Regions from separate parts of the Lentzea chajnantorensis genome, predicted to be linked through region 2. Evidence: predicted binding sites of a transcription regulator. Region 2 holds the regulator's gene; each other region holds the start of a gene.

Region 1 (4,086 bases), 890 kb from region 2:
TGCGCCGATGACCGCGAAAGTCCAGGCCAGGCCCAGCACCGGCCACAGCAGCGCTCCGAACAGGACGGGCACGAAACCCGCCCCGACCCGGCTGACCGTGGACGCCCAGCCGAACCCGCTGGCCCGCAGGTGCGTCGGGTAGAGCTCCGGCGCGAACGCGTACAGCGCGGGGATGGTGACCTGGATCAGCACCCCGTACACGGTGATCCACGTCTTCGCGGCACCGCCGACGTCGAGCTGCACCGCGAACAGCACCAGCGCCACCGCCGCGAGGGGCGCGCTGATCGCGATGACCCACTTGCGCCCGAACACGTCCACGAGCCATGCGCTGACCAGCGCGCTCACGATGCCCACCGCCACCGTGAGCGTCGTGACCATGAACGCCGCGTACGTGCCGTACCCCTGCGCCTTCAGGATGCTCGGCAGCCACGTGACGGCGCCGTAGTACAGCAGGAACACCGCGAGGAACAGCACCCACAGCGCCGCCGTGCGCCGCGGGTCGTACCGCCAGATGTCCTTGAGCTGCGCGAACATCACCCTGGGGGAGAGGCGTTGCAGCTGCTGCGGTGCGGGCAGCCGCCAGTCCTCGTGCGGTGCGCCGGTCTTGGCGACCAGGTCGTCGATGACCTTCTTGGCCTCGTGCGTGCGTCCCTTCGCGACCAGGAACATCGGTGACTCGGGCACCGAGCGCCGGATCCAGAACAGCAGCAGCGCCGGCAGCACCATCGTGAGCATCAGCAGCCGCCAGCTGCCCAGGCCGGCCAGGTGGGCGGCGGTCAGCCCGCACAGCGTCGCCCCGAGCGGCCAGAACGCGTCCATCGCCGCCAGCACCCGCCCGCGCACCTTCGCCGGCGTGAACTCGCCGACCAGCGCGTAGTCGACCGGGATGCACCCGCCGAGCCCCACACCGGCCAGGAACCGGAACACGCAGAACGTGACGAAGTCCGGTGACGCCGCGCCCGCGACCGTGAACACCGAGAACATCAGGATCGTGAGGCTGAACGCCTTCTTGCGCCCGATGGTGTCCGCGATCGCGCCCCACGCGAACGCCCCGACCGCCATGCCGATCAGGTTCGCCGTGCCGACCCAGCCGCGCTGGCCGAGGCTCAGCCCCCACTCGGCGCCGACCAGCGGGATCAGGAACGCGTTGAGCGTGACGTCCCACGCGTCGAACAGGAACCCGAGCCCGCCGATGACGAAGATCGTGCCCTGCGCACGCCACCGCCACGGCAGGCCCTGCACGACCTGGTCACCGGTTCTCATGGGTCCAGTGTGGTGGATCGACCCTCCCGCGGTCGCGGTGAGCAGCACGTGGTTCGCGACATGCGCTCTACTTGGGCCCCGCAAACGCTTGCTCGCGCTGCGCCCCGTCCGCGCTCTCGCCGAACACCCGCGCGTCGGTGTGCTGGTCGGTCTGCGGCTGCACCCGCCTGACGGTGCTGACCGCGCGCGTCCTGATCTGCGGCAACGCGCCGTCGTGCTGCCGCTGCACCCAGTCGACCAGGTGCTCGCGCACGAGACACCGCAGGTCCCACAGCTTGCCGGCGTCCGCCGCGCTGACCAGCGCCCTGACCCGCACGAACCCCTGCGTCGCCTGCGTCACCTGCAGCACGGACACCCGCCCGTCCCACAGGTCGCTGCCCTCCAGCATGGACCGCAGCTCGTGCCGCATCGCCTCGACCGGCACCGTCCAGTCCAGGTCCAGCTCCACCGTGCCGAGCAGCGCCGACTGCGTGCGCGTCCAGTTCTCGAACGGCGTCTTCAGGAAGTACGAGGTCGGCAGCACCAGCCGCCGGTCGTCCCACAGGTGCAGCACCACGTACGTCAGCGTGATGTCCTCGACCCGGCCCCACTCGCCCTCGACGACCACGACGTCGTCGAGCCGCACCGCGTCGCTGAACGCGATCTGCAGCCCCGAGATCAGGTTGCCCAGCAACGACTGCGCCGAGAACGCCGCGACCGCGCCGATCACCGCCGCCGAGGCGAGCACCGTCGACCCGACCGCCCGCGCACCGGGGAACGTCATCAGGATCGCGCCGACCGCCAGCACGCCGATGACCACCAGCACCAGCCGCCGCACCAGCGTGACCTGCGTGTGCACCCGCCGCGCGTGCCGGTTGTCCGTGACGTCCGTGCGGATGCGCGCCAGTGACACGTCCACGAGCGTGCTGATGAGCGCGGCCAGCAACCACGCTCCGGCGAGGATCAGCGCTATGCCGAGGACGTGCTGCGTGACCGGCGCGTCGACCGGGTACACGCTGAGGCTTATCTGAGTGGCCAGCACCGCCGCGAACGCCTGCCCGGGACGGTACATCCGCCCGCTGTGGGTGAAGCGCCGCACCAGCCGGTGCACCACCTCCACCACCAGCAACGAGAAGACCACCGAACACCCGAGCACCACGAACAGCACCTGTTTCCTCCTTCCGTTCCGGACCGGTTACCCGTGGTCCCGACGGTGGGACACCATGAGCCGCCTCACTCGTACAGGGGAAGGTCGTCCGGATCACACCGGTCACCCGGCCGTTGCAATCCGAGTTTGAGTCTCTTAGACTCAAACCATGCTCACGACGACCGAGGCCCTGGACCAGGTGGAAGGTGCCGCGACCCCCGAAGCCCTCTTCGGCCCGCGGACCACCGACCCGGCCGGCCGCAGGCAGGCCAAGCGCCGGTACCACGCCCTGGCCTCGGTCCTGCACCCCGACGTGGTGGGCCCGCACCACCCGCGGGCCCACGCCGCGGCGGCGAAGCTGACCGGCCTGCACCACGACTGGGCGCACGGCACCCGCGTCGAGCTCAGGACCAGGACGGGCCTCTACCGCATCGGGGAGCCGTTCGCGCGGGGCAGCATCGCCAACCTGTACGAGTCGGACGGCCCGCACGTGGTGAAGGTCGTGCGCAACCCGGCGCTCAACCCGCTGCTGCACGGCGAGTGGCAGGCGCTGCGGCGGCTGGAGCGGTTCACCGACCACAACCAGTGGCTGCGGCCGTTCTACCCGCGGCTGCTCGACACCTCCGGCGACGTCGCCAAGGGATCGCGCGCCTTCACGGTGCTCGACCCGCTGCGGGACGGGTTCGTGACGCTCGCCGAGGTCAGGAAGGCCTTCCCGGCGGGCCTCGACGGCCGCGACTACGCGTGGATGCACCGCAGGCTGCTCAAAGCGCTGGCCGGCGCGCACCAGGCCGGTCTCGTGCACGGCGCCGTCACCGCGGACAACGTCCTGGTCCACCCGCGGCAGCACGGCATCGTGCTGGCCGGCTGGTCGTTCGCCGTCGAGGAGGGCCAGCGGCTCCTCGCCACCAGCCGCACGACCACCTACCCGCCGGAGATCGGCCTGGGCCACCCGGCCACGGCGGCCACCGACGTCCACATGGCGCACCTGCTGATGCGGGAGGTGCTGCGGCCGGACGAGGAACGCCAGCTCGCGTTCGCCGGCGGGTGCCTGCAAGACCAGCCGCGGCGCCGCCCGGACGCCGTCGACCTGCTCGGCGAGTACGACGACCTGCTCGAAGACCTCTACGGGCCACGGGTGTTCCGCCCGTTCGCCCTCCCCGAGACTGGAGAATGACCATGGGACACGGCAAGTGGGACGACAACGCCTACGCGGCGGCCAAGACCTTCCGCGCCGCCAAGGGGATCGCCGACTTCGGCTACACCGCGTCGGTCCGGTCGCGGCCGCGGGACGACTGGAAGGCCGCACCCGCGCTCGACCCGTTCAAGGTCGCGTTCCGCGAGTGCCGCGACTCGCCCGACCACGCCGACTCGACACCCATCGCGGTGCTGTTCGACGTGACCGGGTCGATGGGCAGCGTGCCGCGGATCATGCAGGGCAAGCTCGGCAAGCTGCACGGGTTGTTGCAGCGCAAGGGGTACCTCACCGACCCGCAGCTGATGTTCGGCGGCATCGGCGACGCCGACAGCGACCGGGTCCCGCTGCAGGTCGGGCAGTTCGAGTCGGACAACCGCATGGACGAGCAGCTGCGCGACATCTTCCTCGAAGGCAACGGCGGCGGGCAGAAGAGCGAGTCGTACGAGCTGGCCGCGTACTTCATCGCGCGGCACGTGGTCACCGACGCCTGGCAGAAGCG
Region 2 (4,086 bases):
CCTCGGCGACCGACCGCCGGACGACGTCGGACCAGTCCCCGGTGGTCGCCACCCACGTGCCGTACGCGCGTTCGAAGGCGAGCACGCCGAGCTCGGCGGCCACCGCTGCCGCCAGCTCGGCGACGCCGCGGCGTTCGAGCGCGTCCTTCATGGCCACGCCGAAACCGACCATCTTCAGCGCCGACCGCTCGCGCAGTTCGAGGTGGTCCTCGATCACCGCCTGCCGCTGCGGGCCGTGCGCCCGGTGCTCGTCGGTGAACCAGGTGCCGACCGCGACCAGCGCCGCCTCGACCGCGGCCAGCGGTTCCGCCTGCTCCGGCGCGCAGGCGATGCCGGTGGTGAGCACCTCGGCGAGCTGGTCCTGACCGCCGAAGAGCACCTCGCGCTTGTCCCGGAAGTGCCGGAAGAACGTGCTCTTGGTGAGCCCGGCGCGTTCGGCGATCTGCGCGACCGCGGTGTTGTCGTACCCCTGCTCGCCGAACAGGTCGAGTGCGGCGCGCACCAACCGCTCCCGCGCGTCCGGCTCCCATCGACCCATGCCCCCATCCTAAGTGATGCGACTAAGTCCCATCACTCTGCTACGGTTGATGAGACCAAGTCCCATCACCTTGAGGAAGTGCAATGAAGGTTTTCGTCACGGGCGCCAGCGGTCACGTCGGTTCGGCGCTGGTCCCGGAGCTGCTGGGAGCCGGGCACGAGGTCGTCGGCCTGGCCCGGTCCGACCTGTCCGCCGCCAGGCTGGAGGCCTGGGGCGCCCGGGTCCGGCGCGGTGACCTCGACGACCTGGACGGGCTGCGCAAGGCCGCGGCCGAGGCGGACGCGGTGGTCCACCTGGCGTTCAAGCACGAGGAGATGTTCGCCGGCGACTACGCGGGTGCCGCCGGAGCCGACCTGGCGGTGGTCAGGGCGTTCCTCGACGAGCTGGCAGGCACGGACAAGCCGCTCGTGGGCACCAGCGGCACGCTGTCCTACTCCGACCTGGGCCGCACCGCGACGGAGGAGGACCGGGTCACCGACACCGACAGCCGCGGTGCCGCGCGGAACGCGATCATCGACGCGGCCGGCGTGCGCGGTTCGGTGGTCGTGCTGCCGCCCACCGTGCACAGCCCGCTCGACACGGCCGGGTTCATCCCGATCCTGGTCAGGACCGCGCGGGAGAAGGGCGTGTCCGGCTACCCCGGCGACGGCACGAACCGCTGGTCCGCGGCGCACACCCTGGACGCGGCGCGGCTGTACCGGCTGGCGGTGGAGAAGGCACCCGCCGGCTCCGTGCTGCACGCGGTGGCCGAGGAGGCCGTGCCGATGCGCACCATCGCCGAGGCGATCGGGCGCAAGCTCGGCCTGCCGGTCGAGAGCATTCCCGCGGAACGAGCGCAGGAGCACTTCGGGCCGTTGGCGTTCATGGTGACGCGGGACGCACCGACGTCCAGCGCGCGCACGAGGACGCTGCTGGGGTGGGAACCGCAGGAACCCGGCCTCCTGGCGGACCTGGAGACCGGGTTCTACTTCGAGCGGTGAGCTACTTGCGCGGCTTGGGCTTCCACACCACGAGCGCCGTCTCCTGCCGCACCGGGACCAGGTCCCTGCGGTAGGAGGCGTGCACCGCGGCCGCCGCGGAGTCGGCGGCGGCCAGTGCCTGGGCCAGCTCCTGGGACAGCTCGGTCACGCGGGCGCGCAGGGCGTCGACCTGGTGCTCCAGGTCGATGATGCGCTTGATGCCGGCGAGGTTCACGCCCTCCTCCTGGGAGAGGCGCTGGACCTCGCGCAGCAGCACGATGTCGCGCATCGAGTAGCGGCGGCCGCCGCCGGAGGTGCGGCCCGGCGACACGAGGCCCATCCGGTCGTAGGACCGCAGGGTCTGCGCGTGCAGGCCGGAGAGCTGTGCTGCCACCGAGATGACGAAGAACGGCGTGTCCTCGTCAGTCCCCGGCGGGAACGGAAAACTCACCGGAACTCACCGCCCTTCCAGCAGCGCGTTCAGCTCACCTCGCGGGTCGTGCTCCTTGGTCACGTCCGCGTAGCCCTCCAGGGCCGTGCGCGCCTCGGAGGACAGGTTGTTCGGGACGGCGACCTCCAGCGTGATCAGCAGATCGCCCTGGCTGCCGTCCTTGCGGGTGATGCCCTTGCCGCGCGCCCTCAGCACGCGCCCGGAAGCGGTGCCGGCCGGCACCTTCAAGGTCACCTTGCCGTCCAGCGTCGGCACGGTCAACGTCGTGCCCAGCGCCAGCTCGGGGAACGTCATCGGCGCGGTCAGCGTCAGGTCGTTGCCCTGGCGGCCGAACACGCTGTGCGGGTTGACGTGCACGCGGACGAACAGGTCGCCCGACGGGCCGCCGTTGCGCCCCGGTTCGCCCTGTCCCGCCAGGCGGATCCGCTGGCCGTCGTCGACCCCCGAGGGAATCCGGACGGTCAGCGTGCGGGTGCGGGTGCTGACGCCGTCGCCACCGCACTCGACGCACGGGTCGTCGATGATCCGGCCGGTGCCGCGGCAGTCGCGGCACGGCTCGCTGAACGCGAACGCGCCCTGCGACCGCGTGACCAGGCCGGAACCCGAGCAGGTCGCGCAGGTGTGCGGCGTCGTGCCCGGCTTGGCGCCCGAGCCGCCGCAGGTCGTGCACGCGGCCGGTGAGGACAGCCGCAGTGGCACCTGCGCGCCCCTCACCGCCTCGGTGAAGTCGAGCCGGACGTCGGTCTCGACGTCCTCGCCGCGACGGGGACGCGTGGCCGAGGCCGCACCGCCGCCACCGCGCCGGTTGAACAGGCCGCCGAGCAGGTCGCCCAGGCCACCGCCACCGCCACCGGTGCCCTGCGCCGCCCGGCCGAACAGGTCGTTGACGTCGAAGCCGCCGGCACCGCCGAAGCCGCCGGGGAAGCCCCCTCCGCCCGCGAACAGGCGACGAGCCTCGTCGTACTGCTTGCGCTTCGCCGCGTCGGACAGCACCCCGTAGGCCTCGGAGACGGCCTTGAAGCGGGCCTCCGCCTTGGCGTCACCGGGGTTGGCGTCGGGGTGCAGCTCACGGGCGAGCTTGCGGTACGACTTCTTGATCTCGTCCGCCGAGGCGTCGGAGGAGACGCCCAGTTCGCGGTAGAAGTCCTTCTCGATCCAGTCCCTAGCACTCACCGGACGTCTCCCTCCCTTCAGCTCTCTTCAGCGGGTGCTGCCGGCTCGTGGTCCGTCACGGCGACGAGCGCCGGGCGGACGAGCTTCTCGCCGAACCGGTAGCCGCGCCGCAGCACGGCGGTGACGGTCGGGCCCTCGACGTCCGGGGACGTGCTGTGCTGCACGGCCTCGTGCACCGACGGGTCGAACGCCTCGCCCTCGTGCGCGAACGGCTCCAGACCGGTCTTCTGCAGCGTGGACACGAGCTTGTCCGCCACCGCCTTGAACGCGCCGGTCAGGTCGCCGTGAGCGGCGGCCCGTTCGACGTCGTCCAGCAGCGGCAGGAGCTCGGCGGCCACGGACGCCTTCGCGTTGTTGATCACCGCTTCCCGGTCGCGTTCCACCCGCTTGCGGTAGTTCGCGTACTCGGCGGTGAGCCGCTGCAGGTCCGCGGTGCGCTCGTCGAGCTGGGCCTTCAGCTCGACGGCGGCGTCGTCCACGAACTCGGCGGCGACCACGGTCTCGTCGGTCTCCTGAGCTGCGCCCTCCTCCGCCGGAGCGGCCGGCGCGCGGACCTCGCCCGTTTCGGGGTCGATCCGGCGCCGGTCGTTCACGACGAGGGGAGGCTGCTGCTCGTCAGGAGCTGCGTGCCTCGGCTCGGTCACTTCTTCTCGTCCTCGTCCACGATCTCGGCGTCGACGACGTCGTCGTCCTTGTCGGACTTGGCCTGGCCGGCACCGGCCGCACCGGCGCCCGCACCGGGGGCCTCGGCACCCGCCGCGCCCGGTGCGTTGGCGTAGATCGCCTGGCCGATGGCCTGCGACTCGGTCGCGAGCTTCTCCACCGCGGCCTTGATGGCGTTGATGTCGGTGCCCTTGAGCGCCTCGTTCGCCTCGGCGACGGCGGCGTTGACCTTGTCCTTGATCTCCGCCGGGAGCTTGTCGTCGTTCTCCTTGACGACCTTCTCCGTCTGGTAGACCAGCGTC
Region 3 (4,086 bases), 1.3 Mb from region 2:
GCCGGTCAGCGAGATCTCACCGGTCATCGCCACGTCCGAGCGCACCGGGCGGCCGGACAGCAGCGAGGCCAGCGCCGTCGTCATCGTCACGCCCGCGGACGGCCCGTCCTTCGGCACCGCACCCGCCGGGACGTGGATGTGCACACCCCGGTCGGCCAGCGCCGCGGCCTTGTCGTCGTGCGAACGCAGGTAGGACAACGCGATCTGCGCCGACTCCTTCATCACGTCGCCGAGCTGGCCGGTGAGCGTGACGCCGGTCGACCCGGTGTCCTTCGGGGCCAGCGAGGCCTCGATGAACAGCACGTCACCGCCGACGCCCGTGACGGCCAGACCCGTTGCCACACCGGGCACCGAGGTCCGCTCCGCCGACTCGGGCGTGTTCTTCGGGCTGCCCAGGTACGACTTGAGCGACGGCCGGTCGACCTCGATCGGCAGCTCCCGCTCGCCCAGCGCGACCTTCGCGGTCACCTTGCGCAGAATCCGCGCGAGGGACCGTTCCAGCTGCCGCACACCGGCTTCCCGCGTGTACTCGCTCGCGAGCTGGTGCAGGGCGGCCTCGTCGATCGCGACGTCCTGCGCCGTGAGACCGGCCCGGTCGAGCTGGCGCGGCAGCAGGTGGTCGCGGGCGATCGTGACCTTCTCGTCCTCGGTGTAGCCGTCGAGCTGCACGAGCTCCATGCGGTCGAGCAGCGGCGCCGGGATCGACTCCAGCACGTTCGCGGTCGCGAGGAACACCACGTCCGAGAGGTCGAGCTCGACCTCCAGGTAGTGGTCGCGGAACGTGTGGTTCTGCGCCGGGTCCAGCACCTCCAGCAACGCCGCCGTCGGGTCGCCGCGGTAGTCGGAGCCGACCTTGTCGATCTCGTCGAGGAGCACGACCGGGTTCATCGAACCGGCCTCGCTGATCGCGCGGACGATCCGGCCCGGCAACGCGCCGACGTACGTGCGGCGGTGACCGCGGATCTCGGCCTCGTCGCGCACGCCGCCCAGAGCGACCCGCACGAACTTCCGCCCCATGGCGCGCGCCACGGACTCGCCCAGCGACGTCTTGCCGACACCGGGGGGACCGACGAGCGCGAGCACCGCACCGGAACGACGACCGCCCACGACACCAAGACCGCGATCGGCCCGGCGCTTGCGCACGGCCAGGTACTCGGTGATGCGCTGCTTCACGTCGTCCAGACCCGCGTGGTCGGCGTCGAGCACCTCACGCGCGGCCTTGATGTCGTACGAGTCCTCGGTCCGCTCGTTCCACGGCAGTTCGAGGACGGTGTCGAGCCACGTCCGGATCCAGCCCACCTCCGGCGACTGCTCCGAGGTGCGCTCCATCTTCTCGACCTCGGCGAGCGCCGCCTTCTCGACCTTCTCCGGCAGGCTCGCGGCCTCGACGCGGGCCCGGTAGTCGGCCTCCTCGGACGCCGGCTTGCCGTCGAGCTCGGCCAGCTCCTTGCGGATCGCGGCCATCTGCTGGCGCAGCAAGAACTCCCGCTGCTGCTTCTCGACGCCTTCCTTGACGTCCTTCGCGATCGTCTCGTTGACGTCGAGCTCGGTCAGGTGCGCCTGTCCCCACTCGACCAGCTTCTCCAGCCGCGCGGTGACGTCGCTCGTCTCCAGCAGCCAGATCTTCTGCTTCTCGTCGAGGTAGGGCGCGTAGCCGGCGAGGTCGGCGAGCGCGGACGGGTCGGTGATCTGCTGCACCGAGTCGACCATCTGCCACGCACCCCGCGTCTGCAGGACGTTCGTGACGATGGCCCGGTACTCGCGGGCCAGCTCCCGCGTCCGGTCGGTGACCGGCGACTCGTCGGTGACGGTCGCGTTCACCCACAGCGCCGCACCCGGCCCCGTGGTCCCCGTCCCGATCCGCACGCGCTTGGTACCGCGCACGACCGCCGCGCGCTCACCGCCCGGCAGGCGTCCCACCTGCTCGATCTCGGCCAGTGTGCCGACCGCCGCGTACTTCCCGTCCAGCCGTGGTACCAGCAGAACCTGGTGGTTCGCCGCCGTCGTGGCGGCGTCCACGGCGGCACGGGCCTCCGCGCTGGCCTCCGCACCGGAGATGCGGATCGGCACCACCATGCCGGGCAGCACCACAACGTCGTCCAGCGGCAGCACCGGCAGGGCCAACGTCTCGCCCATCTCCATCACCCTCCAAAGTTGAGTCTGTACCGCTCAACCAACTTCAGCGGGGTGGTGTTCCCCCGGTCCGTTCGCTGTGAGCGAGCGGGGAAGCGGGTGACACGGCGGGCGACCGGGCGTGTGGCGGTGGACACCCGTGCGGCGATTAGCGAGGATCTTCGCGTGAAGGAAGAGCTGAAGTGGGTCCCGTCCACGGTCGACGTCACGCGTCCGAGCGTCGCGCGGATGTACGACTACTACCTGGGCGGCTCGCACAACTTCGAAGCCGACCGCGCCGCCGCCAAGCAGGTGGAGAAGATCTTCCCCGGCATCGCCCACAGCGCGGGGGCCAACCGCTCGTTCCTGCGCAGGGCCGTGCGCCACCTGGTCGCGGAGGGCGTCGACCAGTTCCTCGACCTGGGCTCCGGCATCCCGACCGTGGGCAACGTCCACGAGATCGCCCAGCAGGACAACCCGTCGGCACGCGTGGTCTACGTGGACTTCGAGCCCGTCGCCGTGGCCCACAGCACCGCGCTGCTCGCCGACAACCCGCACGCCACGGCGTTGCAGGCCGACCTGCGCGCGCCCGCGAAGGTGCTGCACGCCGCCCGCGACGTCCTCGACTTCGACCGGCCGGTCGCGGTGCTGATCATCGCGGCCCTGCACTTCGTGCCCGACTCCGACGACCCGTACGGCGCCGCCGCCGAGTACATGGCCGCGTTCCCCTCCGGCTCGTACCTGGCGATCACGCACGCCACCCACGACGGCCTCTCGCCGCAGGAACAGGAGGAGGCCGCGCAGGTCATGGCGGTGTACCGCAGCACCGACAACGCGATCAGCGTCCGCTCGCACGCCGAGGTCGTCCGCTTCTTCGACGGCATGGACGTGCTGGAGCCGGGCGTCGTCCCGGTGAACGAGTGGCGCCCGGACTCCTACGAGGACCGCATCAGCATCTACGGCGCGGTCGCCCGCAAGCGCTGAAGCAGCCGGTCCCTCAGCTCGTTCGTCTCGCGGTCGGTGAGGGTGCGCTCCGGCGCCCTCATCGTCACGCGGATGAGCACGTTCTTCTGCCCCGGCCGGGCACCGAGGCGCTCCCGGACGTGCGCGGGCAGCTCCTCGGCCGGTGTCTCGCTGAGAACCGCGATCTCCTCGACCAGGTCCTGCGGGTCCAGCGCGCGAATCCGGTCACCGAGCGTCTCGGCGTCCTCGTGCCCGTCGGCCACGATCGAGATGTCCCTGGTCGCGGCCGGGTGCCGGGAGATCGGGCGGTACTCGGCCAGGTCCCGCATCTGCTCCGCGATGCGCGCGTCCCCGTTGCGCAGCAGGCGGATGTCGGGAACGCCCTTGCGCAGCATCACCAACCGGTCGAGGCCCAGCCCCATCGCGAGCCCGTGCGGGTGGTCCTTGAGGACGTGCCGCGCCGCGTACCCGCACTCGCCGATCTCCACCCACTGGCCGTCGTGCCACACGTCGATCTGCTTGCCGTGCGTGGTGTACGGGTGTTCGGCGTCGATCGTGCGGTAGCGCTTGCCGGGGAGAACCGTGCTCACGACCACGTGGATCAGGTCTTCGAGCGGTTCGGCTCCGTGCGTTATGCGCCAGAGGTCGAGCTGGTGCGGTGTGCCCGTGTGCAGCCTGTCGACCGTGTCACGGCGGTAGACCAGACCGGGGCACAGGAGCGTGACGTCGGGCCGCGCGTCCTTGAGCGCGGGCGGGATCATCGCCGTCGTGTGGCTGCGCAACATGCACGTCTCGCTGACGTACCTCGTGTAGCGGGCATCGCGCGTGATGGCGTCGGCGGGATAGCCGAGGTGCTCGTAGTTGTGCTCCACCGGTACGAGCGGATGGTGGCGCACTTCTCTCGTGTCCGGCAACGCTGCCTTGAGGTCGGCGATCAGCAGTTGCATCGCGTGCGGGCCCTGGGCGGGATCGGTGAGGTCGCGGACGTTCAGGGCGCGCACGAGTTCATCG

What was found. The regulator HspR, encoded in region 2, represses chaperone genes until heat shock. The targets are predictions, from matches to a motif close to ANNTTGAGTNNNNNNNACTCAANNT.
Region 1: ACVDFE_RS11550 (adenylate cyclase) is a predicted target of HspR. The motif match lies at 2,534-2,558, and genes of this name have one in related genera.
Region 3: lon (endopeptidase La) is a predicted target of HspR. The motif match lies at 2,152-2,176, and genes of this name have one in related genera.

The regions. Positions count from the first base shown of each region.
Region 1 covers NZ_JBSDZT010000002.1:2,169,910-2,173,995, forward strand. The annotation lists gene ACVDFE_RS11540 (MFS transporter) at 1-1,263, opposite strand, end outside; gene ACVDFE_RS11545 (mechanosensitive ion channel family protein) at 1,331-2,410, opposite strand; gene ACVDFE_RS11550 (adenylate cyclase) at 2,559-3,566, shown strand; gene ACVDFE_RS11555 (hypothetical protein) at 3,569-4,086, shown strand, end outside.
Region 2 covers NZ_JBSDZT010000002.1:1,284,433-1,288,518, reverse strand. The annotation lists gene ACVDFE_RS06945 (TetR/AcrR family transcriptional regulator) at 1-538, opposite strand, end outside; gene ACVDFE_RS06940 (SDR family oxidoreductase) at 622-1,518, shown strand; gene ACVDFE_RS06935 (heat shock protein transcriptional repressor HspR) at 1,520-1,948, opposite strand; gene dnaJ (molecular chaperone DnaJ) at 1,955-3,121, opposite strand; gene grpE (nucleotide exchange factor GrpE) at 3,139-3,765, opposite strand; gene dnaK (molecular chaperone DnaK) at 3,762-4,086, opposite strand, start outside.
Region 3 covers NZ_JBSDZT010000002.1:2,610,848-2,614,933, forward strand. The annotation lists gene lon (endopeptidase La) at 1-2,136, opposite strand, end outside; gene ACVDFE_RS13675 (SAM-dependent methyltransferase) at 2,299-3,096, shown strand; gene srmL (PheS-related mystery ligase SrmL) at 3,069-4,086, opposite strand, start outside.